4 regions of the Edwardsiella piscicida genome follow, and region 3 is predicted to be linked to each of the others. Evidence: predicted binding sites of a transcription regulator. Region 3 holds the regulator's gene; each other region holds the start of a gene.

Region 1 (7,383 bases), 1.1 Mb from region 3:
GACTAACTCACTAACTGGGCGCGAGACATAAACATCTGTGCACCCCGCCCTTTTGGCAACGCTGATTTGATTCACGCTCGCTCGCCTAACGCGATTCGGCGTCGCTATGGCCATGGATGCCGACGCCGCGATGAGCATCGCACCGGGTGGCTTAAACCCTGCCCGGCTTCAGCGCACCATTTTTATATTCGCTTTTCATCAGGCCGATATGCCGCTCCTGGATGCCACCCAACGCGCGTTTTGCATGAGGGGCTTGTCCATAAAAAAACACCCTGTCAGCGTACCGCTCACAGGGTGTGTGTAAACCATCTTATTACCCGCCGTCAGGCGGTTTAGCGCGACAAACTCAGCCGCGTTTCGTGGTCGGCGCACGACGGCTGCCGCCGCTGTGCTGGCCATGGCGCTTAACCGCCCGTCGGATTTGGTTGGCCTTCATCCGGCGACGCTCACGCTCAACCGGCAGCTTGCTGGCGGTCTCCGCCTGCAGCTCCACCAGTTCACGCAGATAGTTAATATTTTCCAGCGGCAGCTCCTGCCAACCGCCGCGCGGCAGCCCTTTCGGCAGGGGCAGATCGCCATAGCGTACACGGATCAGGCGGCTCACCTGTACGCCGACGGCTTCCCACAGGCGACGCACTTCGCGGTTACGCCCCTCGGTCAGCGTGACGTTGTACCACTGGTTCAGCCCCTCACCGCCCTGGAAACTGATGCTCTTAAAGCTGGCGGGACCATCCTCCAGCTGTACGCCGCGGCGCAGCTGACGCAGCTTGTCTTCGTCAACCTGGCCGAAAACGCGCACCGCGTACTCACGCTCAACTTCCCGGCTCGGGTGCATTAGGCGGTTCGCCAGCTCGCCGTCCGTGGTAAACAGCAGCAGACCCGAGGTGTTAATATCCAGGCGTCCCACGGCAATCCAGCGCGAACCGCGCAGACGGGGAAGACGATCGAACACCGTCGGGCGGCCTTCTGGATCGCGGCGGGTACACAGCTCGCCTTCCGGCTTGTAGTAGGCCAGCACGCGGCAGATTTCCTGCTCAGACTCACGGATGGAGACCACCCGGCCATCAACGCGGATTTTCATGTTGGGCATCACCTCAACACGGTCTCCCAGCGTGGCCAGCTTACCGTCCACGCTTACCCGGCCCTCTTTGATCAGCGCTTCGATTTCACGGCGTGAGCCATGACCGGCGCGGGCAAGAACTTTCTGTAATTTTTCGCTCATTGAGCAACCTCAGCTGTCGCCTTCACAGGCGTCGTTATTGTTGACCGGCCGCCGCGGCGACCGGTGCTAAAACAGGCGTCGCTTCCACCGGGCATGGGCCCGGCTCAACGCGGGCGCTTATTTTACACGAAATCAATGCATATGCCGTGAATAATTTACAGGCCGCGCCCGCGGCGATGCCGTAAGCAATTCTTAAGATCTTTCTGCTGTAATGCGCTGCGTCCCGATAGCCGTGTCAGCTTTTGTCAGGGGCGTAAAATTGCCTAAATCCACTGTGCCGGGAGCCAGGGATCCCGTAGGCTGCCACTATCCCGCGCGATCCCGCCGGGTTTTAAAGGAGTTTCTATGACCGACGTTTCTTCTGCCACTTCGACCACCGGCCGCCTGCGTAGTTTTCTGCAGCAGCAGATGCAATACTGGCGGATGTATCTGTCGCGCCAGTCGCGCAAGATGGGGCTGGAGGGTAAACTGCGCCAGGCGCTGATGCTGGTGAGCGCCGTTGTCATGATGACCATGCTGATGGCCGGTTTCCTGCTGTTTAATCTGGTGGTCTTAAGCGCCGCCATCGTAGGCGGTCTGCTTGCGCTGCTGCGCCCGCGCCGCCCGATAACCCAAGGGCCGCGCCACTCTAATCCCTTCTGATTTTCCGGCCGCCGCCCGATGCGCTTCTGGCATCAGCGCGGCGGCCAGCCCTTTTTCCCTCCGCCAAATTCTGAAATAATAGTCCGATACTCAACGGAGGCTATTATGAGTTTTAATCTGGCGACGCTGCCCCAGGCACAGATGGATCGCATCAATGTCGATCTGGCGGCCAGTGGGGTGTCCTATAAAGAGCGTTACCATATGCCGGTGATCGCTGAACAGGTCGAACGCGAACAACCCGAGGCGCTGCGCGGCTATTTCCGGGAGCGCCTGCAGTATTACCGCACCCTGACGCTGCCGACCCTCCCTTATGATATGGACGGTCACCGCTAAGGTGACCAGGCCATTTTCCGCCGCGGAGAGCCGATGACCCAGCAACAACGCAATGCCGCACTGGTCTGCGCCCTGAGCGAATGGATCGAGCGACACCTGGGGCGCGATATCTACCTGGATGAGCTGGCGCGCTATTCAGGCTATTCGCTATGGCATATGCAAAAGATCTTCCGAGAAACCACCGGTATGTCGCTGGGGCGCTATATTCGCCTGCGCAAACTCACCGGCGCCGCCCGGCGCCTGCGTCACAGCGATGAGGGGATCATCGATATCGCGCTGTGCTATGGCTTTGCCTCTCAGTCCCACTTTACCTATATGTTTCGTAAACACTTTGGTATGACGCCGACCCGCTACCGTCTGCAGGCCGAGCAGCCCACGACGCCAGCGCCGGCGCTACATCACCAGTATGCCGCCGCGGCGCAAAGCGCCTGACGGCCATGTCTCGCCGCTACCGTGCCGCCGCACGCCGTCTGACATCCCTACTGCGCGATCCGCTGCTGCTACTGCCGCTGTTGCTCGCCATCGCCCTGTTACCCTTTACGCCTCTGCCGCTCAGTAGCCTACCCGCCGCCATCGACTGGCGTACGATTATCACCCTGACCGGTCTGCTGCTGCTGAGCAAAGGGGTGGAGAGCAGCGGCTACCTTGACTGGCTGGGACGGCGTATCATCGCCCGACTGCACAGCGAGCGCGCCATCGCCCTGCTGCTGGTCGTCGCCTCTCTGCTGCTCGCCGCCGTTCTGACCAATGATGTCGCGCTATTTATCGTGGTACCGCTGACCCTGGCCCTGAAAAAGCTGGCCAACATGGCAGTCACCCGGCTGATCGTGCTCGAAGCGCTGGCGGTCAACGTGGGCTCGCTGCTCACCCCCATAGGCAACCCCCAGAACATCCTGATCTGGGGTCACTCGGGGTGGGGATTCTGGCCGTTTATCGCGCAGATGCTGCCGTTGGCGGCGACGTTGAGCGCCCTACTGCTGCTGCTGACCTGCCTGTCGACGCCGCGCCGCCGCCTCATACTCCCCAACGCCGCCGCGCCGCCCGATCGGCGACGCCGTCAGCTGTGGAGCTGTCTCGCGCTGTATCCCCTGTTTATCGCCGCCATCGACGCCGGCTATCCCGCGTCGGGGCTGCTGCTGCTGGCGGCGGTGCTGCTCTACCTGGCGCCAGCGACCCTCCGTCGCATCGACTGGCCTCTACTGGCCGTCTTTATCATCATGTTTATTGATGTTCGTCTGCTGATAAGTCTGCCGCAGCTGGAGGGGCTCAGCCAGCAGGCGACGCAGATGCAGGGGACGTCGCTGTATCTGGCGGCGATCGCCCTGAGCCAGCTCATCAGCAATGTTCCCGCCACCATCCTGCTGCTGGGCGTTCAGCCACCCAGCCTCCCCCTGGCCTATGGCGTCAATATCGGCGGCTTTGGCGTTGCGCTGGGCTCGATGGCCAACCTGATCGCCCTGCGCATGGCCGGCGGGCGCCGTATCTGGGGCCTATTTCATCTGTACAGCCTCCCAGCGCTGCTGCTGGCGACGCTGATCGGCGGCGGGCTACTGTAGCCTCCGAAGAGCTTATTCCTTCTGGTTATTAATAATCCCACAATGTGATTTAGCAAAGATCACGCTATCGGTTAGCCTGCTCTCATCGGTCACCTGCGGCCGCATCCGAACAACACCAAACCATAAATGAGGCGGGAATATGATGAAAAAAACAGCCCGGGCTCTGCTGGCCCTCACCCTGCTGAGCGGCGGTGCGCTGGCCCAGAGTAGCGACGAGTTAGCGGCGATACAGTCCGCAGGCAGTATCAAGTTTGGCACCGAGGGAACCTATCCTCCTTATACCTACCACGATGCCAGCGGCAAGCTGGTCGGGTTTGATGTCGATATCGCCCGCGCCGTGGCCGCCAAGATGGGGCTGAAGCCCGTCTTTGTCGAGGGGCGCTGGGACGGACTGATCGCCGGGCTATCGGCCAAACGCTACGATGCGGTGATCAATCAGGTCGGGATCACCCCGGAGCGCCAGGCCAAGTTTGACTTCTCCGATCCCTACGTGGGTGCGAAGGCGGTGCTGATCGTCCGCAGCGACAATGCCCAGCTCAAAAGCTTTGACGATCTGCGCGGGCAGAAAGCGGCCCAGAGCCTCACCAGCAACTATGCCAAGCTGGCGGAGCACTATGGCGCAGACCTGGTGCCGACCGACGGGTTCAACCAGTCGCTGGAGCTGGTGATCAGCGGCCGGGCGGCGGCGACGCTAAACGATAACCTCTCTTATCTCGACTTTCGGCAGCATAAGCCCAATGCCCCCCTCAAGGTGGTGGCCGTCGCGGATCAGCGCGCCGACTCCGCGATTCTGGTGCGTAAAGGCCAGCCCCAGCTGGTTGCAGCGCTGAACCGTGCGCTGAGCGAGATCCGCGCCGATGGCACGTACCAGACCCTATCTCAGCGCTACTTCGGCAGCGACGTCTCTCAATAATCGTCCGCCGCGTATGTCCGGCGTTATCCCGCCGCTCTCGCGGCGGGCGTCCGATACGGAGTCCCCATGATGCCCCACTGGCTGTCCCCCCTGCTCGATACCCTGCCGCATCCCGACTGGCTGCAGCCGGTCGTTGACGCCTTCTGGCCGCTGCTCTCCGCCGCGCTGCGCTTCTCCATACCGCTGGCGCTGCTCTCATTCTGCGGCGGCCTGCTGATGGGGCTGACCACCGCATTAATCCGCCTATACGCCATTCGCCCGCTGAAGATCTGCGCCGACTTCTATGTCTGGGTTTTCCGTGGAACCCCCCTACTGGTACAGCTGTTCCTGATCTTTTATGGTCTGCCGAGCGCCGGGATCACGCTAGATGCCTTTCCCGCCGCGCTGATCGGTTTTACTCTCAACGTCGGCGCCTACAGCTCGGAAATCGTACGCGGCGCGATCCTGTCGGTCCCGCGGGGTCAGTGGGAGGCGGCCAGCGCCATCGGTATGAGCAGCGCTCAGGCGATGCGTCGGGTGATCCTGCCGCAGTCGGTCTTTGTCAGCCTGCCGCCGCTCTCCAACGCCTTTATCTCGCTGATAAAAGATACCTCCCTGGCCGCGGTGATCACCGTACCGGAGATGTTTCTCGCCGCCCAGCGCATTGTGGCGGTCAACTATGAACCGCTGATCATCTACAGCGAAACGGCGCTGATCTACCTGGCCTTCAGCACCCTGCTCGGCAAGCTGCAGCTGCGTCTGGAGCGCTATTACCGTCGCTACGAGTAAGCCATCAACGTCATCACGCTCCCCCGGCGTCGCCGGGGGACGCGAGACAAAAAAAAACCGCAGGCAATTCCCGCGGGCTCAAATGCAATGAGAAACTCTATGTCGAAATTATTCAACAATCACAGGCTATCACACTACATTTTTTTAACAATTTATTTTCGTTAAACTGTGCAGAGCATCACCTTAATGCGCCGCGCTCTCCGGCTCACCAGAAAACTTCAGCTCGATCAGCGCGATGGCTTTCTGCACTCCGCGCTGGGTCACCTCATCGATGCCCCGCTGGTTAAAATCAATGCTTTTCAGCTGCTGCGCCATCTTGGCACGCACCTCGGCCGGGGCGATCACCTCGATCACATCCAGGATCTGCTTGATCACCAGCTGACAGGCCACCAGATCGGAGGCCAGCTCATCGCGCTCACTCAGTATCTGCGACATAGCGTTTCCTTAATTAACCACAATTAACAACGGCAAATAAAAACAGGGCATACGGCGACGCCGTCTGCCTCATTGAAAGGGCTTGGGATCGCCGGCGCCGACGCGCACCACCAACGGCGTATCGTCGGTCAAGTCGATCACCGTCGTCGGCTGCTGCCCCAGATAGCCGCCGTGGATCACCAGATCCACCTGCTTACCCAGCCGCTCCTGGATCTCCTCCGGGTCGGACTCGGCAAACTCGCTGTCCGGCAGCATCAGGGTAGTAGACATCAGCGGCTCACCCAGCTCAGCCAGCAAATCCTGCGCAATCGGGTTGGAGGGCACTCGCAGACCGATGGTCTTGCGCTTCTCGCTCATCAGCCGACGGGGAACCTCTTTGCTCGCCTTCAGAATAAAGGTATAGCCGCCCGGCGTATTGTTTTTCAGCAGGCGGAAAGCCGCATTGTCCACAAAGGCATAGCTGGAGAGCTCGGAGAGATCCCGGCATACCAGGGTAAAGTTGTGATTGCTGTCGATGCGCCGGATGCGGCAGATCCGCTCCATGGCATTTTTCTCTTCCAGCATACAGCCCAGCGCATAGCCGGAGTCCGTGGGATAAACGATCACCCCCCCTTTATGCAGCACCTCCACCACCTGTTTGATCAGGCGCGGCTGCGGATTTTCCGGGTGAATATAAAATAATTGACTCATAACGCCTCCAGTAGACTCGCGCCGGGTTGGGAAGCCTGCGGCAGCGAAGCCCAATGCGTCCAGACGGGGAGCACCCCATCGGGTAAGGAAAGGCCTCGTCCCAGATCCAGATAGGGCGTAGGCTGATGAAAGTCAGACCCCTGCGATGCCGATAGCGCAAACTGGCGAGCCAGCAGCCCCAGCTGGTGACGCTCATGGGGCGGCTGCTGGCACTGGGCAACCTCCAGCGCGTCGCCGCCGGCGGCGCAGAACGTCGTCAGCAGGCGTTTCAGCCATTTGCCACTCAGGCGATAGCGCCCGGGATGCGCCAGCACCGCCACGCCGCCCGCCTGATGGATAGCCGTCACGGCCTCGGCAATCGAGCCCCACTGCGGGGGAACATAGCCGGTCTTACCGCGCGCCAGAAAATGTTTAAACACGTCTGCGCTGCAGGTCGCGTAGCCGCGTTCGACCAGGTAGCGGGCAAAATGCCCCCGGGTCAACTGCGCGCCCTGCGCCAGGCGCTGCGCACCCTCCAGCGCACCCTCAATCCGAGCACGCGCCAGGCGGCGCCCGATTTCCGCGGCGCGCTCGTCGCGTCGCTGCGCCTGCAGCGTCAGAAAAGCGCCCAGCGCCGGGCAGTCCACGTCCACATTCAATCCCACGACGTGAATTTCATGATGCTCCCACAGCGTAGAAATCTCTACGCCGGCGATCAGCGCCAGGGGCAGCGCCTGGTCGGCGATCGCCCGACGGGCGGCGGCGATGCCGCCTAACGTATCGTGATCGGTGATCGCCAGGGTCGTGACGCTCCGCTCCACGGCCCGCGCCACCAGCGCCTCAGG
Region 2 (7,383 bases), 550 kb from region 3:
AGGGCTTTCTTGAGCCCGGCATGCAGGTGGCGACCCTCGATCACAGCATGTGGTTCCACCGCGCCTTTCGCCTCGACGACTGGCTGCTGTACGCGGTGGACAGCCCCTCCGCCTCCGGCGCCCGCGGCTTGGTCCGCGGTCAGTTCTTCGACCGGCAGGGGCGTCTGGTCGCCTCTTCCGCACAGGAAGGGGTCATTCGACAGCACCCGGCGCGCTGAGTGCCCTGCGGCGCCGCAGCGCGGCGCCGTGCATCTAGCGGTTATAGGCGCTCTCACCGTGGCTCGTCACATCCAGCCCCTCGCGCTCCTGATCCTCACTGACCCGCAGCCCCACGCAGAGATCCGCCGCCTTATAGGCAATCAGCGCCGCCGCCGCGGACCAGATCACACAGACCAGCACGCTCAGCGTCTGAACCCACAGCTGATGACCCATGGTGACACCGCTGGCATAGCCCGTACCGCCCAGCGAGGCGGCGCTCAGCACCCCAGTCGCCAGGCAGCCGACGATACCGCAGACGCCGTGCACGCCGAAGACATCGCAGGCGTCATCTATCTGCAGCCAGCGTTTCAGCGCCACCACGCCCCATAGGCCTGCCGCCCCCGCGATCAGGCCGAGCAGCAGCGCACCGCCGACACCCACGCTGCCCGCCGCCGGCGTCACCGCCACCAGCCCGGCAATACAACCGGAGCAGGCGCCTAGCAGGGAGGGGTTCCCACGTAACCCCCATTCCGCCAAGACCCAAGAGAGAATGGCGGCGGCGGTGGCGATCATCGTGTTGATAAACGCCAGCGCAGCAATATCGTTGGCGGCGCCGGCGGAGCCCGCGTTAAAGCCAAACCAACCGATATACAGAATGGCGGTGCCCAGAAAGACCATGGGTAAACTGTGCGGCTTAAACGACTCCCGTCCATAGCCGCTGCGCCGTCCCAGCAGGCGAGCGCCCAGCAGTCCTGCCACGGCGGCGTTAATATGCACCACCGTCCCGCCGGCAAAGTCCAGCGCACCGTCGGCGGCCAGCCAGCCCCCGCCCCAGACCATATGGGCCAGCGGCACATAGGAGAGCGAAAACCACAGCGCGGCAAAGATCAGCACCGCCGAAAACCGAACCCGCTCAGCCAGAGCACCGGTCACCAGCGCCACCGTAATACAGGCAAACGATCCCTGAAAGGCCACGTGCACCAGCGTCGATATCGAGCCGGTCACCTCGTGCAGTCCGATCCCCTTGAGCAACAGCGCGTGCAGGTTGCCAACGATAGCGTTCCCGCTGCCAAACGCCAGCGTATAGCCATAGATCACCCACAGCACGCTCACGACGGCGAAGGTCACCATCACCTGCGTCATCAGCGACAGCACGTTCTTGGCGCGCAGCAGGCCGCCGTAAAACAGTGCAATCCCCGGCAGAGTCATCAACAGCACCAGCGCCGTCGCTAGCATCATAAAGCCATTATCCGCCCGATCCATCTGCGGCGCGCCGGCCAGCGCAACCCCCGGCAGCAGCGCCATGCCCACCATTCCCCTGCGTACTCGCCTCATCTCACACCTCCATGCCAGCCATCACAGCGCCGCGTCATCGCACTCGCCGGTGCGAATGCGCACCACGCGCGTCAGTTCGGCAACAAAAATCTTACCGTCACCAATGTTTCCGCTGCAGGCCGCCTGGCGAATGGCGTCGATCACCGCCTCCAGCCGTTCATCCTCCAGCGCCACCTCAATTTTGACCTTGGGTAAAAAATTGACGCTGTACTCGGCGCCGCGGTAAAGCTCAGCGTGCCCTTTCTGTCGACCGAATCCCTTCACCTCCGTCAGGGTCAGCCCCTGAATACCGATGGCCGACAGCGCTTCGCGCACCTCCTCCACCTTGAACGGCCTGATCACCGCGCTCACCAGCTTCATGACGCCCCCTCCTCTGTCAGTGGATTCATTCACAAAAATTATGAGCAAAGGTCATGCCAACCCAGAAGGCGGGCGACAGATCCCGCCGCCCACGCGGGATGGCGCATGATTCACGGCGGAACGGCAGGGGCAATAGCACCAAAACGGTGCAATGCGCCGGCCGTGGTGCAGGTTAGACGTCGGAGACGCGCGATCGCCCCGACGGCGACGCCGTCGGGAGCGCAATATTGGCAGGATTCGGGAAACGCGGGCATAGCGGCACGGTCAGCGGGGTGAGGAGATGACCGTTAGCGGGAAAGACGGCTTACTCGCGCAGCGGCAGCGCCGTCGTGAACTTAATCTGCTCCATGGCAAAGCTCGACGTGACGTCGCTCAGCCCCTTTACCGCGTTGACCAGACGCTTATAAAAATCATCGAAGCTTTTCATATCGGCAACCTGCACCTGCATCAGGTAATCATACTCACCGGCCATGCGGTAGAACGCCAGGATCTCCGGCATATGCTCCACCTGCTGCACAAAGTTGCGATACCACTCCGCGCTGTGGTGCTGGGTCTTGATCGCCACAAACGCCGTCAGCCCGAGGCCCAGCTTCTCTTTATCCAACAGCGCGACCCGCTGGGTAATATAACCCTCCTCCTCCAGACGCTTTAGCCGCTTCCAGCAGGGAGTCGACGTCAGGTTCACCGCCTCTGACAGCACCTGCAGCGAGAGGGTGCAGTCCCGCTGCAGCATGTTCAGCAGGCTACGGTCAATTTTATCCAGCATAGGGGGCTCCGGGAGAAATATTTCCTCCAATTAGGCCAATCCACGCAACAATAATCAATCTTTTTCCCGCGGCGTCGAATGTCCGGCGCAGGTAAAGATAAAAAGAAAACCGGGTGCGCGCAGTCAAACACGCAGCCCGGCTGGCTGAATAGCCTCAGTGATTCGGGGGAATTGTGAGGTGAGATTGCGTTAGCCAAAGAGAAAGCTGTTGCGCCACCGCCTGCTGGCGGCAGTCACCGATCACCCGCAGGTGCGGTAAGGCCTGCCGAAGCTGCGTCAGCGCGTTGCCCATGATGAATCCCTGACCGACCATGCCAAGCATCTCCCGGTCGTTCATCGCGTCGCCGAACGCCATACATTCATCCAGACCAATATTCAGGCGATCGCACAGAGCCGCCAGCGCGCTGCCCTTGTTACTGCCCGGCGGGATCACCTCCAGCGAGTCATGGCCCGAGAAGCAGAGATCGACGGCGCGGCCGAAGTGGGTACGCAGACGCTGCTGCAGCGCCAGCAGACGTTCATGACCATCGATAAAGCACACCTTGCTGACGCCGTAAGCCGGCAGACGGCGCAGATCCGTCAGGCGATAGGTAAAGCCATCGGCCCGGTGGGGCGCCAGCAGCGCGGGGCAATCGCAGGCCGTCAGCCAGCCATCGTCGCGAAACAGGTGCAGCGAGGCGGTATCGCTCCAGTCGGCGTGCATCAGCTCATAGGCCACCTCCGGCGCCAGATCCTGGCTGAACAGCAGCTGGCCATCGTGATCATGCACCCGAGTGCCATTAGCGGTGATCAGGTGTCCCCGCAGCCCCAAGCGGCGCGTCATGCGGCTAACCTCTAAAAAGTGACGCCCGGTAGCAAAGGTGAGAACGACCTGCTGCTGCGCCAGGCGCTGCAGGGCATCCAGCGTCTCCGCACCGATGCGGTGATCCGGCATCAACAGAGTGCCGTCCATATCAAACGCTGCCAAACGCATACCGCCTCCGTTTGTGACCGCTACTGCATGGCCTACAGTATCGCGTGGCATTTGCGGAACTAATAGTGAACAATTAGAAAAAAGAGTTCAGGATTTTTTAATGCGCCTGCTGCAACGCCTTAATCAATATCAACGTCTGTACCAGTTTGCCGGCGATGTCCCGGTGTCGGTTACCGTCGCCGAGCTGGCCGCCATTATCTGCTGCAGCGATCGCCACGTGCGAACCCTGCTCGGCCAGCTGCAGGAGGCCGGATGGATCCGCTGGCAGGCCAGCGCCGGGCGCGGGCGGCGCGGCAGCCTGCGCTGCCTACTTCCGGTATCGCAGCTGCGGCGCCAGCTAATGGAGCACCTGCTGCGCGAGGGCAACCATCAGGGGGCCCTGCGGCTGGCGGCCCGCGATCCGGCTCAGCTAACCCCCTATCTGCAGCCCCACCTCGGCGGCCAGTGGCAGGCCGAGCTGCCTACCCTGCGTATTCCTTACTATCGCCCGCTGGAGCCCATCCAGCCCCTGCGGCTGAGCGGACGCGCCGAGCAGCACCTGGCGCACACCCTGCACGCCGGCCTGACGCGGTTCGTTCCCGGCAACGCCGCGCCGCAGCCAGATCTGGCCCACCACTGGCAGATCAGCGACGACGGCCTATGCTGGCAATTTTTACTGCACAGCGATCTGCGCTGGCACCACGGCCAACCGATCGGCGCCGAGCAGCTTCTGGCGACGCTGCGCGCCCTCTGCGCCCATCCCCAGGCCGGCGCCCTGCTGGCCAGCGTCGCCGCTATCGACCACCCCCATCCGCTGTGCCTGCGCTTTACCCTGCATCAGCCCGACTACTGGCTGGCGCACCGGCTGGCCAACCTGCTGTGCCTGCTGCCCCACCCGCAGCAGCCCGATATCGGTGCGGGGCCATTCCGCCTGGTCAGCGCCAGTCCAACCCTGCTGCGCCTAGAGCAGTATGAGGGCTACCATCTGCGGCGGCCCTATCTGCACGCCATCGAATACTGGATCACCGCCGGGGCCGGTACGGCGCCGCCCTCCTGCCAGAGGGCGGTCAGAATACAGATAGGACAAGATGAGGGAACCCAGGACACCCGCCGTCTCAAAAGCAGCACCAGCCTGGGCTTTGGCTACATGGCCGTTAACCTGCGTCAGGGACGCCTCTCTCCGCGCCAGGCGCGCGCGCTGCTCGGCCTGATGCGCGAGGAGCAGACCTTCAGCGCCCTGTCGCAGGAGGAGGGGATCACGCTACGCTGTGAGGAGCTGCTGCCCGGCTGGGCAATCCCGGCGTTCACCGAGCCGCCCGGTCCGCTGCCGCCCCGCCTGACCCTTCTTAGCTACCCGGCGTCCGCCCTGCACCAGCTGGCGCGCCGACTGCAGATCCGCCTGGCCGCCTACGGCTGCGCCCTCACGCTGCAGCTCGTCAGCGGAAAACGCTGGAGCGATGATGCCCAGCTGGCTCAGGCAGACATTATCCTGGGGGATAAACGCATCGGCGAATCGCCCGGCACCACCCTGGACAACTGGCCGCGCACCGACCGACTGTGGCCGGCGATCCTCCCCGCCAACGCCTATGCGGATACGCTGGCGCGCCTCAATCTCCAGCGACAGGCCCGCGCGGAGGCACAGCGCTTAGCCGCGCTGCGTCAGTTGTACGGCGCGCTGATGGCGCAGGGATATATGGCGCCGCTGTTCAACTATCGCTACCAGGTCAGCGTTCCGCCCCGGGTCAACGGCATCGTGTTGACCGCCCACGGCTGGTTCGACTTTTGTCAGGCCTGGGTGCCGGCGCCGGAGGCGGGCTGTTCATCGCCGGGCTAAGCGGCTACCATACGACAGATATTTTCTTTTGCGCACAATTGAGGTTATTGCATGAAACGCGCCGTAGTAGTTTTCAGTGGCGGTCAGGACTCGACCACCTGCCTGATCCAGGCGTTGCACCGCTATGATGATGTCCACTGCATCACCTTTGACTACGGGCAGCGCCACCGCGCCGAGATAGACGTGGCCCGTCGGCTGGCCAAGCAGCTGGGCGCCAGCGCCCACAAGGTGTTGGACGTCGGCCTGCTCAATGAGCTGGCCATCAGTAGCCTGACCCGGGATAACATCCCCGTGCCAACCCAAAGCGAGGATGGCATTCCCAATACCTTCGTCCCCGGCCGCAACGTACTGTTTCTGACCCTGGCGGCGATCTATGCCTACCAGGTTGAGGCTGAGGCCGTGATCACCGGCGTCTGTGAAACCGACTTCTCCGGCTATCCAGACTGTCGGGATCAGTTCGTGCAGGCGCTGAATCACGCCGTCTGCCTGGGCATGGCGCGCGACATTCGCTTTGAAACGCCGCTGATGTGGCTCAACAAAGCCGAGACCTGGGCGCTGGCGGACTACTATGGTCAGCTAGAGAGGGTGCGCCACGACACCCTGACCTGCTACAACGGCATTCAGGGCGATGGCTGCGGTCACTGCGCCGCCTGCCACCTGCGCGCCCATGGCCTGCAGCAGTATCTGGCCGATCCGGCGGCGGTGATGGCCGCGCTGAAGCAAAAGAGCGGGCTGCAGTAACCCCCCCTTTCGCCGTCCTGCGCCAAACGCGGAGACTACGCGACACCGCCCGTACGCCGGCGCGGTGCCGCGCTATCGCTAGAGCGCCAGACGCGCCCGGTTCTTCTCCAGCAGCGCAGCGCCGATCCCCTTCACCTGCAGCAGCTGCTCCAAACGGGAAAACGCGCCGTGCTGTTCACGAAAGGCGACGATCGCCCGGGCCTTCTCCAGGCCGATGCCGCTAAGCCCTTCGGACAGCGCCTGCGCCGACGCCTGATTGATATTCACCCGCCCACGCTCCGCGCCCCCACCGCTGGGCGTGGCGGGGCTCGCCGACGGTGTCGCGGCTGGCGCCGTGGCGGCCTGCGGCGCTGCGGGAAAAAAGAGTAAAGCGATCCAGAGTGGGGAAGATAACAGCAGAGTTAATGGATTCATGGCCGGGCTCCTTAGGGATGAGAGTTATCGTCCCTTACGATGCCCTGCGGCGAGGGGGCCGGCAAAGCCGGAGCGCGCAATATGCAAAAGGCCGCGAATGCGGCCTTTTGTTGTTACATCATATCACCCACAACGCTGGGGATTACTGCACATCTGCCGCCGCGCCCAGCTTGATCTTGGCATTAGCGCGCAGGTTATCCATCAGGGCATCGAAGGTGATCCCGGTCTCCCCGGTGAGCATCTGAGAGGCGAACGCCTTCATTTGCTCCGCCGACAGATGACCCGCCGTGACGGCGTTCAGACGAATCAGCTCAATGTTGTCATGGCGGTCCGCCGACAGCCCGTACACCGGCTTATCGGTCTGCGGGTGCGGCATGGCGAATACCGTATCCGTCAGCTGACGATCCTCTGAAGCGCGAGTCAGCGTCTGCTCGGCACCAAAGCTCAGGCCGGCAGCCTTCAGCGCCGCGTCGCCCTTGCCTGCCTGCAGCGCGGCCAGCAGCTTCTCGCCCTCGCTACGCGCCTGGGCAATCGCCTTCTGACGCTTCAGCAGCTCCGTCACCTGATCGCGCACCTCAGCAAAGGGTTTAACCGCTTCCGGCTTGTGCTCACTGACGCGCAGTACAAAGGCGCGATCGCCCTCGACGCTGATCACGTCAGAGTTACTGCCCGGCGTGCCGTTTTCCCCGAACAGGGAACCGTCGAAAATAGCCTGAACCACCGGTTTAAAATTAAGCACCTGCGGTACGTTATCGCGGGCAAACCAGCCGGTCTCCGTCGCCT
Region 3 (7,383 bases):
CGTCTTATCCGACGGGCTGATCTACATGGGCAACCAGGGTGAAGAGCTGAAGGCGTTTAACGTCCGCGATGGCTATGGCATTCGCTGCCTGGTCACCCAGGGGATTGACGTGGCGATCATCACCGGTCGCAGTTCGCAGCTGGTGGCCGATCGGGCCGCCACGCTGGGTATCCGGCACCTGTATCAGGGGCAGTCCGACAAGCTTATCGCCTTTGAGCGCATCTTGGCCGATCTGCAGCTGGCCCCCCATCAGGCGGCCTATATCGGCGATGACCTGATCGACTGGCCGGTGATGGCACGCGTCGGACTGTCCGTCGCCGTCGCCGACGCTCACCCGCTGCTGTTGCCCAACGCGCACTACACCACCCGCATCGCCGGCGGCCGCGGTGCGGTGCGCGAGCTGTGCGACATTATCCTGCAGGCCCAGGGCAACCTGGATCAAGCCAAAGGGCTGTCGATATGAGTACGAGCAAACGCTGGGTGATCATCCTGCTGACCCTGATCGCGCTGGCGCTGATTGGCTGGAATCTGGCGGATAACTCGCCCGACGGCGCGCCGACGACGCTGGATCCCAATACGCCGAACTACCAGAGCCAGCACACCCTGACCGTCGTCTACGATCCCAGCGGCAAGCTGAGCTATAAGCTGGTGGCGCAGGATGTACAGCACTACAGCGAACAGGGCGTGACCTGGTTTACCCGGCCGGTGCTGACGACCTTCGATCCCCAGGCCGCAGCGACCTGGTCCGTTCGCGCTGACAAGGCCAAGCTAACGAACGATAACATGTTGTATCTCTATGGAAATGTAGAGGTCAATAGTTTGACGCCGACCTCGCAACTGGAAAGGATTACCACCGATAATGCGCAGGTGAATCTGGTTACTCAGGACATAAGCTCGGATGATGAGGTCACGCTGTACGGCAGCAATTTCACCTCTCATGGGTTGAAGATGCGCGGAAATATGCGGGATAAAACCGCACGGTTGATTGACAAGGTAAACACCTATTATGAAATTCAAAGCAAGCACCCTTAAACTGCGTGATCTGATCCTTGCCGGCGCCCTGCTGAGCGCCAGTGCCTCTGCGCTGGCCGTTACCGGTGATACCGATCAGCCGATCCACATCAACTCGATGCAGCAGTCGCTGGATATGCAGGGCAACGTCGCCACCTTCACCGGCGACGTGATCGTGACCCAAGGCACCATCAAGATCACCGCCGATAAGGTGGTCGTCACCCGCCCTAACGGACAGCAGGGTAGCGAAATCGTTGAGGCCTACGGTAACCCGGTCACCTTCTATCAGATGCAGGATAACGGCAAGCCGGTCGAGGGTCACAGCCAACAGCTGCGCTATGAACTGGCCAAAGACTATGTCATTCTGACCGGAAAGGCCTTTCTGAAGCAGCTCGACAGCAACATCGAGGGCGATCGGATTACCTATCTGGTGAAGCAGCAGCAGATGGAGGCCTTCAGCGATAAAGGCAAGCGCGTAACGACCGTGCTGCTGCCGTCCCAGCTGCAAGATAAAGGCAACGCCAAACCGGCGCCTCAGAAGAAGAGTAACTGATTCGTTATGGCAAGATTAATTGCGGAAAACCTGGCCAAGTCCTATAAAGGGCGCAGGGTCGTAGAGAACGTCAGTCTGACGGTAAACTCCGGCGAGATCGTCGGCCTGCTCGGCCCGAACGGCGCCGGAAAGACCACCACCTTCTACATGGTGGTCGGTATCGTGCCGCGCGATGCCGGGCGCATCATCATCGATGACGATGACATCAGCCTGCTGCCGCTGCACGCCCGCGCCCGTCGCGGCATCGGCTATCTGCCGCAGGAGGCCTCCATTTTCCGCCGCCTGAGCGTTTACGATAACCTGATGGCCGTGCTGGAGATCCGCGACGATCTCAACGCAGAGCAGCGCGCCGATCGGGCCGATGAGCTGCTGGAAGAGTTTCATATCGCCCATCTGCGCGATAACCTGGGGCAATCCCTCTCCGGCGGCGAACGGCGCCGGGTGGAGATAGCCCGCGCGCTGGCCGCCAACCCCAAGTTTATTCTGCTGGACGAACCCTTTGCCGGGGTGGATCCCATCTCCGTTATCGATATCAAAAAAATTATCGAACACCTCCGCGATCGCGGCCTCGGGGTGCTGATCACCGACCACAACGTGCGTGAAACGCTGGACGTGTGCGAGCGGGCCTACATCGTCAGCCAGGGTAATCTGATAGCCTACGGCTCTCCCGACGAGATCCTGGCCGACGAACAGGTCAAACGCGTCTATCTGGGTGAAGAGTTCCGGCTGTAAATTGGCGAGGCGTCATATCCGCTAGGGGCGCCTTGCCATGCCGACTCTTTGTTTTTTCGCCGGCGAGCGCCGCTGCGCACCACCGGCCACCACTGTCAGCAATCAAGGAACAGAACGCGCGATTATGAAGCAAGGCTTGCAACTCAGACTCAGCCAGCAGCTGGCCATGACGCCACAGCTGCAACAGGCTATCCGCCTGCTGCAGCTCTCTACGCTGGAGCTACAGCAAGAGATCCAGCAGGCGCTGGAAAGTAACCCGCTGCTGGAGCAACTGGAGCCGAATGACGAAGCCGACGGCGATAGCGCCGACGACGAGCGCGTGCAGGATGATGCCGACGCACGCGATGACGACGACCCGCTTGATACCCGCGATGCGCTAGAACAGCGCGAAATGCCGGATGAGCTGCCGCTGGACGCCAGCTGGGATGAAATTTACACCGCCGGCACCCCCTCAGGAACAGGAACCGACTACCACGACGACGAACTGCCGGTGTTTCAGGGGGAAACGACCCAGACCCTGCAGGATTACCTGATGTGGCAGGTCGAGCTTACCCCCTTCAGCGAAACGGATCTGGCCATTGCGACCGCCATCGTGGATGCCGTCGATGACACCGGCTACCTCACGGCCTCGCTGGAGGAGATCCTGGAGAGCCTCGGCGATGAGCACGCGCTGCCGGAGGAGGTCGAAGCCGTCCTAAAGCGCATTCAGCGTTTCGATCCCGTCGGGGTTGCCGCCCGCGACCTGCGAGACTGCCTGCTGGTGCAGCTCTCCCAGTTTGCGCCAGATACCCCCTATTTAAACGAGGCGCGCAGCATTGTCGATCGCCATCTCGATCTGCTGGGCAATCACGATTTCCGAAATCTGATGCGTTCGACTAAGCTAAAGGAAGAGGTGCTCAAGGAGGCGATGCAGCTCATTCAGAGCCTCGACCCGCGGCCAGGGCTCTCGATTAATACCGGCGAGTCCGACTACGTTATCCCCGACGTGCTGGTCCATAAGCACCAGGGACGCTGGGTAGTCGAGCTCAATCAGGACAGCGTCCCGCGCCTGCACATTAACCAGCGCTACGCGGCGCTGGGCGCCCAGGCACGCAGCGACAGCGATAGCCAGTTTATCCGCAGCAATCTGCAGGAGGCCAAGTGGCTGATTAAGAGCCTGGAAAGCCGTAACGATACCCTGCTGAAGGTATCCCGCTGTATCGTCGAACAGCAGCAGGCATTTTTCGAGCACGGCGCAGAGTCGATGAAGCCCATGGTGCTGGCCGACATCGCGCAGCAGGTAGAGATGCATGAGTCGACGATTTCCCGCGTGACGACGCAGAAGTTCCTGCACAGCCCGCGGGGGATCTTTGAACTGAAGTATTTCTTCTCCAGCCACGTCAATACCGAGGATGGTGGCGAAGCCTCCTCCACGGCGATCCGGGCACTGGTGAAGAAACTGATAGCGGCGGAAAATCCGGCGAAGCCTCTGAGCGACAGCAAACTTACCACCCTGCTGGCGGATCAGGGTATCATGGTCGCCCGGCGTACCGTTGCAAAATACCGAGAGTCTTTGTCCATTCCACCGTCTAACCAGCGTAAGCAGCTGGTGTGACACACCGAGAAGGAAGACATGATGCAGCTCAACATTACTGGACACCATCTTGAAATTACTGACGCTATCCGTCAGTTTGTCAGCGAGAAATTTGCCAAACTTGAGCAGTATTTTGACCGGATCAATCAGGTCAACGTCACTCTCAGTATTGAAAAGGTCGATCATATCGCCGAAGCAACGGTGTTTATCAACGGGGGAGAGCTGCACGCCTCGGCCCAGCAGGAAGACATGTACGCCGCTATCGATATCCTGATAGACAAACTGGCCCGCCAGTTAAACAAGCATAAAGACAAACTGAAACAACATTAACACTGCCTTATGGCTGGCACGCCAGCCTACCGACCGGCGGCCTACCCTGCAAGGGTGGGCCGTTTAAGCCTTAGGGGCTCCGCGTCGCCGGCACACAGCAGCCTTTTTGAAAAAACACCATGAGTAATGACTTAACTATGCCCTTAAGCGTCGTGCTGACTCCTGAATGCACGCGCAACGCCGTCCACTGCGCCAGCAAGAAGCGCGTATTGGAAATCATCAGCGAACTGGCTGCCGCCCAGCTCAACCTGCCGACTCAGGTCGTCTTCGACGCCATCCTGACCCGGGAGCGCATGGGCAGTACCGGGATCGGCAACGGGATCGCTATCCCCCACGGCAAGCTGGAAGAGGATACCCTGCGCGCCATCGCCGTCTTTATTCACCTCGATCAGCCTATCAACTTCGACGCCATTGACAATCAGCCGGTCGACCTGCTGTTTGCCCTGCTGGTGCCGGCAGATCAGTGCAAAACACACCTGCAAACCCTATCGCTGATGGCACAAAAGCTCTCGGATAAGGGCGTTTGCCGCCGCCTGCGCGCGGCGCAAAGCGATGAAGATCTGTACCAGATCATCACCGAATGATCCTCGCCCGCGCGATCCGAGGCTATCGCTGACGATCCGGGCTTGATAGTATGATGAGTGGGCAGGCAATACCGACCCGCGTAACAATAACAACAGGGGAGTGGTGATATGGTGCTGATGATTGTCAGCGGCCGTTCCGGTTCAGGGAAATCCGTGGCCTTACGCGCCTTGGAAGATATGGGATTCTACTGCGTCGATAACCTACCGGTCGAGCTACTGCCGGAGCTGGCGCGCACGCTGGCCACCCGGGATACCTCCGCGGCGGTCAGCATTGACGTACGTAACATGCCCGAATCGCCGGAGGTGCTGGAAACGGCGATGGACCATCTGCCGGAGAGCTTTACGCCGCAGCTGCTGTTCCTTGATGCCGATCGCAATACGCTGATCCGCCGCTACAGCGATACCCGGCGCCTACACCCTCTGTCCAGCAAAAACCTGTCGTTGGAAAACGCCATCGATCAGGAGAACGAGCTGCTGGAGCCGCTGCGTTCCCGCGCCGATCTCATCATCGACACGTCGGAAATGTCGGTGCATGAGCTGGCGGAGATGCTGCGCGCCCGTCTGCTGGGCAAGCGCGAGCGCGAGCTGACCATGGTATTCGAATCCTTCGGCTTTAAACACGGTATTCCCATCGACGCCGACTATGTTTTCGATGTCCGTTTCCTGCCTAACCCCCACTGGGATCCCAAGCTGCGGCCGATGACCGGGCTAGATAAACCGGTGGCGGCGTTCCTCGATCGCCACACCGAGGTACACAACTTTATCTACCAGACCCGCAGCTACCTTGAACAGTGGCTGCCAGCGCTGGAGAACAATAACCGTAGCTACCTGACGGTAGCCATCGGCTGCACCGGCGGTAAGCACCGCTCGGTCTACGTCGCCGAGCAGCTGGCGGACTACTTCCGCTCGCGCGGCAAGAACGTGCAGTCCCGTCACCGCACCCTGGAAAAACGCAGGTAGGCCGACCATGAGCGTGACGCAAACCGTAGAGATCAAAAACCGCCTGGGTATGCATGCCCGCCCGGCCATGAAGCTGTTCGAGCTGGTGCAAACCTTCGATGCCGACGTCATTCTGCGCAATGAAAACGGCATCGAGGCCGAAGCCAACAGCGTGATAGCCCTACTGATGCTCGACTCCGCGCAGGGGGGGCAGATAGAGATTCAGGCCACCGGCCCAGACGAGCGCCAGGCGCTGGACGCCGTCGTCTCGCTGTTCAACGCCGGCTTCGACGAAGAGTAGCCCCGGCCGGCCGGGGACTCCCCAATTTGTGAGCCAGCTCTCTTTTAAAAGCCCTATCGGCTTACTATGATCGCATCATGAATAGCCCTCGCCGCCCATGTCGGAACGGTGAGGGTTTTCTTTTGTGACGAGACAGGACGCAGCCATGCGTCATACCATGGAGAGAACAATGTCCCGACCAGCCATTATCATCAATGAATTGGACGCTGAACGCCTCGACAGGCTGCTGGAGCGGCCGGCCTTTGCCGCTCAGCCCGTCGCCCAGGCGCTGAATGAAGAGCTCGATCGCGCCCAGCTGCTGGCACCGGCGGCGATGCCCGCCGACGTCGTGACCATGAACAGCCGCGTACGCTTCCGCGATCTGAATACCAATGAAGAGCATGTCCGCACCCTGGTGTATCCCCATCTGCAGGATAGCGCTGAAGACGGTCTGTCCGTGATGGCGCCGATCGGCGCCGCGCTGCTGGGGCTGCGCGTCGGCGACGCGATTCGCTGGACGCTGCCCAACGGCAATCAGACCCATATTGAAGTGCTGGCGCTGCTGTACCAGCCGGAGGCGGCCGGCGAGCTGCTGCGCTAAGGCTCACGCCCGCCGCGGTGGGCGTTTACGACGACCTACTCCCCGCCGCGGCGCCCCGGCAGCATCGCGCCGATCAGATTCCGCCGCAGCCAAAACGACATCGCAAATACCGCCGCGATGTGCACGCAAACCACCAGCGTCAACGCATCGACCAACCAAACATGCCATACGTCCAGCGGCCAGCGAAAAGCCAGGTCGTTCCCCTGCCCCCAGCCCGTCAGCGCAATCAGTAACAGCAGCAGCCAGGTTGCCCAGATACCGATTGCGCCCAATGGGTTGTGGTGCGGCGCCTGCGGCACCGTACGGGTGCGCAGCTCATGCAGATGGTGGATCAGCGCACTCGGCGTTGGAATGAACGCCGACAGACGCGCCGCCCCACGCGCCCCCGTCACGCCCCACAGCAGGCGCAGCAGCACCAGCCCGGCAACCGTCAGGCCAATGAGCTGGTGCGGCGTACTACCGGGCACCGTCAGATACAGGCGGTTACACAGAAAGCCCAGCGCCACGCTCCAGTGCGTCAGGCGCACGACGGCATCCCAATGCATCGAGGCTTAACGGTACTTTTTATGGTAGACGTTGCGCGTCTGCAGCATCTGCTGCGCCTCGGTCTTCGCCTGATCCAGCTGGCCAGCGTCCGCCAGCTTCTCCGCCTTGTCTATCTGACCGATCAGCAGATCCAGACCGTGACGATAATCCTTCATGTCCGCACTGTCAGACGCCTGTCCCTGCAGCTTGCTGGGTGCCTCTGACTTCGCCGCCGTCGCCGCCGCACGCATCGCC
Region 4 (7,383 bases), 610 kb from region 3:
TTTTAACCGGCGGAGACAGGGTGGTCGCTTCATCGGTACCGGAAGCGCGCATGTTGGTCAGCTTCTTACCGGTCAGGCAGTTAACCGTCAGGTCGTTGGAGCGGCTATGAATACCGATGATCTGGCCTTCATAGACTTCAGCACCGTGACCCAGGAACAGCTTGCCGCGATCCTGCAGGCTATACAGCGCGTAGGCAACCGCTTTACCCTGGCCGTTAGAGATCAGCACGCCGTTCTGACGCTGGCCGATTTCACCCGGACGCACGTCATCATAGTGACTGAAGGTAGAGTACAGCAGACCGGTACCGGAGGTCATGGTCATGAAATCGGTACGGAAGCCGATCAGGCCACGGCTCGGGATGATGTAATCCAGGCGTACGCGACCCTTACCATCCGGAGACATATCGCGGATCTCACCCTTACGGATACCCAGCGCTTCCATCACGGAGCCCTGGTGCTGTTCTTCGATATCCAGCGTGACCTGCTCAAACGGCTCCTGCATGCGGCCATCGATCTCACGATAGATAACCTTCGGACGGGATACCGCCAGCTCATAGCCTTCACGACGCATGTTTTCGATCAGCACGGACAGGTGCAGTTCGCCACGACCGGAAACGCGGAACGCATCCGGGTCCGGCGTTTCTTCAACGCGCAGGGCGACGTTGTGCACCAGCTCTTTCTGCAGACGCTCTAGGATCTGGCGAGAAGTCACAAACTTGCCTTCTTTACCGCAGAACGGAGAGGTGTTAACGCAGAAGTACATGCTGACGGTCGGCTCATCGACGGTCAGCGGCGGCAGGGCCTCAACGGCGCTCGGATCGCACAGGGTATCGGAGATGTTCAGATCGCCCAGGCCGGTTACCGCGACGATGTCGCCGGCTTCCGCCAGGTCGGTCTCGATACGTTGCAGACCCAAATGGCCCAGAACCTGGCCCATTTTACCGTTACGACGCTTACCTTCGCTGTCGATAATGGTGATCTGCTGGTTCGGCTTCACCTTACCGCGCTTGATACGGCCGATGCCGATAACCCCAACGTAGCTGTTATAGTCCAGCTGGGAGATCTGCATCTGGAACGGGCTGTCCAGATCAACGTCCGGCGCAGCTACATGCTCGACGATAGCTTCAAACAGCGGAGTCATATCCTCGGCCATGTCGGCGTGGTCCAGGCCGGCGATCCCCTGCAGAGCAGAAGCGTAGACGATCGGGAAGTCCAGTTGCTCATCGGTCGCGCCCAGATTGACGAACAGATCGAAGACCTGATCGACAACCCAGTCCGGACGCGCGCCAGGACGGTCAACCTTGTTGATAACCACGATCGGCTTCAGCCCGTTGGCGAACGCCTTCTGGGTTACGAAGCGGGTCTGCGGCATCGGGCCATCCATTGCGTCGACCAGCAGCAGAACCGAGTCAACCATAGACATCACACGCTCTACCTCGCCGCCGAAGTCGGCGTGCCCCGGGGTATCCACGATGTTGATGCGATAGCCATTCCAATTAATGGCGGTGTTTTTCGCGAGGATGGTAATCCCACGCTCTTTCTCCAAATCGTTGGAGTCCATTACGCGCTCAGTCGCGTCGTTACGTTCACCCAGGGTTCCGGATTGTTGCAACAGTTTGTCGACCAGGGTGGTTTTCCCATGGTCAACGTGCGCAATAATGGCGATGTTACGCAGATTTTCGATCACAGCTTTGCCTCAGGCATTAGAAATAGCGCGCTATTGTACACGTATTAAGCGAGGGACTAAACAGGATCACAAGCTTCTCGCAGAAACAATGCTACGAATGGCGGTTTGTGATCCTATTCACGATGCTAAACGGCGCGGGAATAAACAGCTTGCACCAAGATTGTGCGTTTGCTGAAGTGTTTTGCACCATTATGGAGCACTCGGCTCCATCAGTGCCGCCTGACACAGCGTCAGAGTAAGGTAATTATGCGCCATCCGGGCAATTTGTAAAGTTGGCACGTTTCTCGCTAATGCTACAGCACGATGGCTAAAACCACTTTCTATCATCCGTGATCCGTTGCACGGCGACCAAAGAAACCGGGAGTAGAGTATGTCCGCTGAACATATCTTAGCGATGCTGAATGAGCACGAAGTTAAATTTGTCGATCTGCGCTTTACCGATACCAAGGGTAAAGAGCAGCACGTCACCATTCCGGCTCATCAGGTTGACGCCGACTTCTTCGAAGAAGGCAAGATGTTTGACGGCTCCTCCATCGGCGGCTGGAAAGGCATCAATGAGTCAGACATGGTGCTGATGCCGGATCCCACCACCGCGGTACTCGACCCGTTCTATGAAGAGCCAACGCTGATCATTCGCTGCGATATTCTGGAACCAGGCACCCTGCAGGGCTACGACCGCGACCCGCGCTCCATCTCCAAGCGCGCCGAAGATTTTTTGCGCGCCTCCGGCATCGCCGACACCGTACTGTTCGGGCCGGAGCCAGAGTTCTTCCTGTTCGACGATATCCGCTTCGGCAGCAGCATCAACGGCAGCCACGTTGCCATTGACGACATCGAAGGCGCATGGAACTCCTCAACCAAATACGAGGGCGGTAACAAAGGGCACCGTCCGGCGGTTAAAGGCGGCTACTTCCCGGTTCCGCCGGTTGATTCGGCTCAGGATATCCGCTCGACCATGTGCCTGACCATGGAAGAAATGGGACTGGTGGTAGAAGCTCACCACCATGAGGTGGCCACCGCCGGGCAGAATGAAGTCGCCACCCGCTTCAACACCATGACCAAGAAAGCGGACGAAATCCAGATCTACAAATATGTGGTGCACAACGTCGCCCATGCCTTCGGTAAAACCGCCACCTTTATGCCCAAGCCGATGTTCGGTGACAACGGCTCCGGCATGCACTGCCATATGTCTCTGTCTAAAAACGGCAGCAACCTGTTTGCCGGCGACAAGTACGGCGGCCTGTCTGAAACCGCGCTGTACTATATCGGCGGGGTGATCAAGCACGCCAAGGCCATCAACGCCCTGGCCAACCCGACCACCAACTCTTACAAGCGTCTGGTCCCGGGCTATGAAGCGCCGGTGATGCTGGCCTACTCTGCCCGCAACCGCTCCGCCTCCATTCGTATCCCGGTGGTGGCGTCGCCGAAGGCTCGCCGCATCGAGGTCCGTTTCCCTGACCCGGCGGCCAACCCGTACCTGTGCTTCGCCGCCCTGCTGATGGCCGGCCTGGATGGCGTCATCAACAAAATCCACCCCGGCGACGCCATGGATAAAAACCTGTATGACCTGCCGCCGGAAGAGGCTAAAGAGATCCCGACCGTAGCCGGCTCTCTGGATGAGGCCCTGGCCGCGCTGGACAGCGATCGCGAGTTCCTGACCCGCGGCGGCGTCTTTACCGACGATGCCATCGATGCCTACATCGAGCTGCGCCAGTCAGAAATGGAACGCGTACGCATGACACCGCACCCGGTCGAGTTTGAACTCTACTACAGCGTATAACGCGACGCACGCCAGGCGACCCGGCGCCGTACCGGGTCCTTGCCGAACGCTCCACGCGAAGAGATCCGTTTTTGTTGCCGTGGAAACTTTCAGCCCATCTTCGGATGGGTTTTTTTCGCCGTACGCCGCAGGACAGAGAAAAAATTCTCCGCGCCCCCGCACGGACAGCGAAAGCATGCTACAGTGCAAGGCATCCTATTGCACCAAAATAGTGCAGGAGTGCGCAAATGGCTGAACACCCTACGCCGCCCCACCGTGACTTACCCGATGCCGGACCGCTACTGAATGCCCTGATGACCTGCATCCTGGTTCTGGACGACGATCTGGTCATTCGCTATGCCAATCCGGCCGCGCAGCAGCTGCTGGCGCAGAGTCCGCGCAAGCTGTTTGGCACACCGCTGCCGGATCTGCTGAGCTATCTCTCCCTGGATATCGCGATGATGCGCATCAGCCTGCACGCCGGGCAGGGTTTTACCGACAACGAGGTGATGCTGGTCGTCGACAGCCAGCCGCACATCATGGCGCTGACGGCCCAGCCCCTGAGCGAAGGGCAGATCCTGCTGGAGCTTTCAACCCTGGACAGCCAGCGTCGCCTGAGCCAGGAGCAGCTCCAGCACTCCCAGCAGGTCGCCGCCCGCGATCTGGTGCGCGGGCTGGCCCATGAGATCAAGAACCCCCTAGGCGGGCTACGCGGGGCAGCGCAGCTGTTGGCCAGGGCATTACCGGATCCGGCCCTGACCGAATACACTCAGGTGATCATTGAGCAGGCCGATCGCCTGCGCAACCTGGTCGATCGTCTGCTGGGCCCCCAGAGACCGGGGCAGCGCGTCACCCAGAGCATTCATCAGGTCGCCGAGCGGGTCTGTCAGCTGGTCACCCTGGAGTGCCCAGGGAACATCACCCTGCTGCGCGACTATGATCCCAGCCTGCCGGAGCTGAATCACGATCCGGAGCAGATAGAGCAGGTGCTGCTGAACATCACGCGGAACGCCCTGCAGGCGCTGGGTGAACAGGGTGGCACCATCACCCTGCGTACCCGTACCGCGCTACAGGTCACCCTGCACGGCGAGCGCTATCGCCTGGCGGCGCGCATAGACATTGAAGACGATGGGCCAGGGATCCCCGCCCAGCTGCAGGATACGCTGTTCTACCCGATGGTGAGCGGACGCAGCGGAGGCACCGGGCTTGGCCTGTCGATTGCAAGGAGCCTGATCGATCAGCATCAGGGCAAAATCGAGTTTAACAGCTGGCCGGGCCACACCGAGTTTTCGGTGTATTTGCCAATCCGCAAATAGCCCACGCCCCTTTACGCAACAGGTGGTCACCATGACAATGCAACCGGGTCTCGTCTGGATAGTCGACGACGACAGTGCCATCCGCTGGGTCTTAGAGCGCGCGCTGACCGGCGCAGGTTTGCGCTGTGCCACGTTTGAAAATGGTCAGGCGGTGCTGACGGCGATGAGCGCTCAGACGCCGGACGTTTTGCTGTCAGACATCCGTATGCCCGGTATGGACGGACTGGCGCTGCTGCAGCAGATAAAAGTACGTCATCCGCTGCTGCCGGTCATCATTATGACGGCCCACTCCGATCTGGATGCCGCGGTCAGCGCCTACCAGCAGGGCGCCTTTGATTATCTGCCCAAGCCGTTCGATATTGACGAAGCCGTCGCGCTCGTCGAACGCGCCATCAGCCACTATCAGGAGCAGCAGCAGCCCGCGCGCCAGGTGCCGGGGAGCGATCCCAGCGCCGATATCATCGGAGAGGCGGCGGCGATGCAGGATGTCTTTCGCATTATCGGACGCCTGTCACGCTCCTCCATCAGCGTGCTGATCAATGGGGAGTCGGGCACCGGGAAAGAGCTGGTCGCCCATGCGCTGCACCGCCACAGCCCGCGCGCCAAGGCGCCGTTTATCGCCCTGAATATGGCGGCGATTCCACGCGATCTGATCGAATCCGAGCTGTTCGGCCATGAAAAAGGCGCCTTTACCGGCGCCAGCCAGATCCGCCAGGGGCGCTTTGAGCAGGCGGACGGCGGGACACTGTTTCTCGATGAAATCGGCGACATGCCGCTGGACGTTCAGACCCGCCTGCTGCGCGTGCTGGCCGACGGACAGTTTTATCGCATCGGCGGCTATGCGCCGGTCAGGGTCGATGTACGCATCATCGCCGCCACCCACCAGAATCTGGAGCAGCGGGTGCAAGAGGGGATGTTCCGCGAAGATCTCTTCCACCGCCTTAACGTGATCCGCGTGCATCTTCCGCCGCTGCGTGAGCGGCGCGAGGATATTCCGCGTCTAGCCCGCCACTTTCTCAAAGTGGCGGCGCAGGAGCTGGGCGTCGAGGCCAAAGTGCTCAGCCCGGAGGCCGAGGCGGCGCTGACCCGTCTGCCGTGGCCTGGCAACGTTCGCCAGCTGGAGAATACCTGCCGCTGGCTGACGGTTATGGCCGCAGGCCAAGAGGTGTTGACGCAGGATCTGCCGGCGGAGCTGTTTGACAGCGCGCGCGATGAGCGTCAGCCGGCGGCGCTTTCGCCGGACAGCTGGCCACGGCTGCTGAGCCAGTGGGCGGAGCATGCCCTGCAGAGCGGCCAGCAGGATCTGCTGGCGGAAGCCCTGCCGGAAATGGAGCGTACGCTGCTGAACTGTGCCCTGCGCCACACCCAGGGCCATAAGCAAGAGGCAGCCAGGCTGCTGGGATGGGGCCGCAATACCCTGACCCGCAAGCTGAAAGAGCTGGGAATGGAGTAATGGCGGGAGAAGATACCCTCGGTCAAAAACGCTGCTTAGCGCACAAAAAAACGCCACTCGCGATCTTTACACCCCCGCGCGGGCGAGTATGATCGGCTGCGTTTTAACGGGAGAATAATGATGATCGATTCGCTGTACGCCATGGTTTCCCACGGCGCCGAACTCAGCGCCAGCGGCGGGCCATCATCGCATGCCGCCGTTGCCGCCGTGCTGTGCGCCGCGCTGCTCCACCTGTTGGGATAACCTCTCTACGCTCAAGGCGTGACCATCATGGCGCGCCTTGAGCCCCCAGCGTCCCCGGAAGAATCTCTGCTAGGATATCCATTAAATACCCGGGCTGTGCCGTGTGACACAGTCCATTTACCGACGCTCTGTAACAATGTACAGGTGGGTTTTCCGTTACCCCAGCGGATCATCCGGTCGTGCGCGTTTCACCGGAGTCGTTTAATCATCAAGGATGTATCATGAGCGATATCGCCCTTACGGTCAGTATGCTGTCACTGGTCGCAGTGCTTGGGTTGTGGATTGGTAACTGGCGGATCTATGGCGTCGGCCTGGGGATCGGCGGCGTCCTGTTCGGCGGGATCATCGTCGGCCATTTTGCCCAGCGCTACCAGCTGGATCTCAACAGCGATATGCTGCATTTTATTCAGGAGTTTGGCCTGATCCTGTTTGTCTACAGTATCGGTATTCAGGTGGGGCCCGGCTTTTTCTCCTCGCTGCGCGTTTCCGGCCTACGCCTCAACGCCTTTGCCGTCCTAATGGTGCTGATAAGCGGGCTGATTACCGCCGCCATTCACAAGCTGTTTGCCGTTCCTCTGCCGATCATTCTGGGCATTTTCTCCGGCGCCGTCACCAATACGCCAGCGCTGGGTGCCGGGCAGCAGATATTGACCGATCTGGGGTCCAATCCATCCCAGATAGATCTGATGGGGATGGGCTACGCCATGGCCTATCCCTTCGGCATCTGCGGCATTCTGCTGGTGATGTGGCTGGTACGCCTGCTGTTCCGCATCAATATCGACGCCGAGGCGCGTGACTTCGACTCGCGCAACGGCCATAGCCACGAGCTGCTGCAAACCATGAACATCATGGTGCGCAACCCCAACCTGAGCGGGCTGTCCATGCAGGAGGTACCGATCCTGAATAGCGACACCATCGTCTGCTC

What was found. The regulator sigma-54, encoded in region 3, starts transcription at its own class of promoters, with help from an activator protein. The targets are predictions, from matches to a motif close to GTTGGCACANNTTTCGCTNT.
Positions count from the first base shown of each region.
Region 1: L1P05_RS07525 (amino acid ABC transporter substrate-binding protein) is a predicted target of sigma-54. The motif match lies at 3,802-3,821, and genes of this name have one in related genera.
Region 2: glnK (P-II family nitrogen regulator) is a predicted target of sigma-54. The motif match lies at 1,935-1,954, and genes of this name have one in related genera.
Region 4: glnA (glutamate--ammonia ligase) is a predicted target of sigma-54. The motif match lies at 1,959-1,978, and genes of this name have one in related genera.

Region 1 covers NZ_CP090968.1:1,645,767-1,653,149, reverse strand. The annotation lists gene rluB (23S rRNA pseudouridine(2605) synthase RluB) at 347-1,222, opposite strand; gene L1P05_RS07545 (hypothetical protein) at 1,568-1,864, shown strand; gene L1P05_RS07540 (DNA polymerase III subunit theta) at 1,970-2,197, shown strand; gene L1P05_RS07535 (helix-turn-helix domain-containing protein) at 2,231-2,629, shown strand; gene L1P05_RS07530 (SLC13 family permease) at 2,635-3,753, shown strand; gene L1P05_RS07525 (amino acid ABC transporter substrate-binding protein) at 3,896-4,666, shown strand; gene L1P05_RS07520 (amino acid ABC transporter permease) at 4,736-5,434, shown strand; gene L1P05_RS07515 (DUF2766 family protein) at 5,618-5,869, opposite strand; gene L1P05_RS07510 (L-threonylcarbamoyladenylate synthase) at 5,939-6,559, opposite strand; gene rnm (RNase RNM) at 6,556-7,383, opposite strand, start outside.
Region 2 covers NZ_CP090968.1:1,089,394-1,096,776, reverse strand. The annotation lists gene tesB (acyl-CoA thioesterase II) at 1-218, shown strand, start outside; gene amtB (ammonium transporter AmtB) at 253-1,533, opposite strand; gene glnK (P-II family nitrogen regulator) at 1,555-1,893, opposite strand; gene L1P05_RS04905 (Lrp/AsnC family transcriptional regulator) at 2,198-2,659, opposite strand; gene cof (HMP-PP phosphatase) at 2,814-3,632, opposite strand; gene L1P05_RS04895 (SgrR family transcriptional regulator) at 3,733-5,445, shown strand; gene queC (7-cyano-7-deazaguanine synthase QueC) at 5,497-6,186, shown strand; gene L1P05_RS04885 (ComEA family DNA-binding protein) at 6,265-6,600, opposite strand; gene ppiD (peptidylprolyl isomerase) at 6,743-7,383, opposite strand, start outside.
Region 3 covers NZ_CP090968.1:537,915-545,297, reverse strand. The annotation lists gene kdsC (3-deoxy-manno-octulosonate-8-phosphatase KdsC) at 1-463, shown strand, start outside; gene lptC (LPS export ABC transporter periplasmic protein LptC) at 460-1,032, shown strand; gene lptA (lipopolysaccharide ABC transporter substrate-binding protein LptA) at 1,007-1,564, shown strand; gene lptB (LPS export ABC transporter ATP-binding protein) at 1,571-2,296, shown strand; gene rpoN (RNA polymerase factor sigma-54) at 2,421-3,890, shown strand; gene hpf (ribosome hibernation promoting factor) at 3,912-4,199, shown strand; gene ptsN (PTS IIA-like nitrogen regulatory protein PtsN) at 4,319-4,783, shown strand; gene rapZ (RNase adapter RapZ) at 4,892-5,743, shown strand; gene npr (PTS phosphocarrier protein NPr) at 5,751-6,023, shown strand; gene rnk (nucleoside diphosphate kinase regulator) at 6,193-6,603, shown strand; gene L1P05_RS02440 (cytochrome b/b6 domain-containing protein) at 6,639-7,148, opposite strand; gene cybC (cytochrome b562) at 7,155-7,383, opposite strand, start outside.
Region 4 covers NZ_CP090968.1:3,688,350-3,695,732, forward strand. The annotation lists gene typA (ribosome-dependent GTPase TypA) at 1-1,687, opposite strand, end outside; gene glnA (glutamate--ammonia ligase) at 2,058-3,467, shown strand; gene glnL (nitrogen regulation protein NR(II)) at 3,695-4,762, shown strand; gene glnG (nitrogen regulation protein NR(I)) at 4,800-6,215, shown strand; gene L1P05_RS16840 (YshB family small membrane protein) at 6,336-6,458, shown strand; gene L1P05_RS16845 (putative transporter) at 6,680-7,383, shown strand, end outside.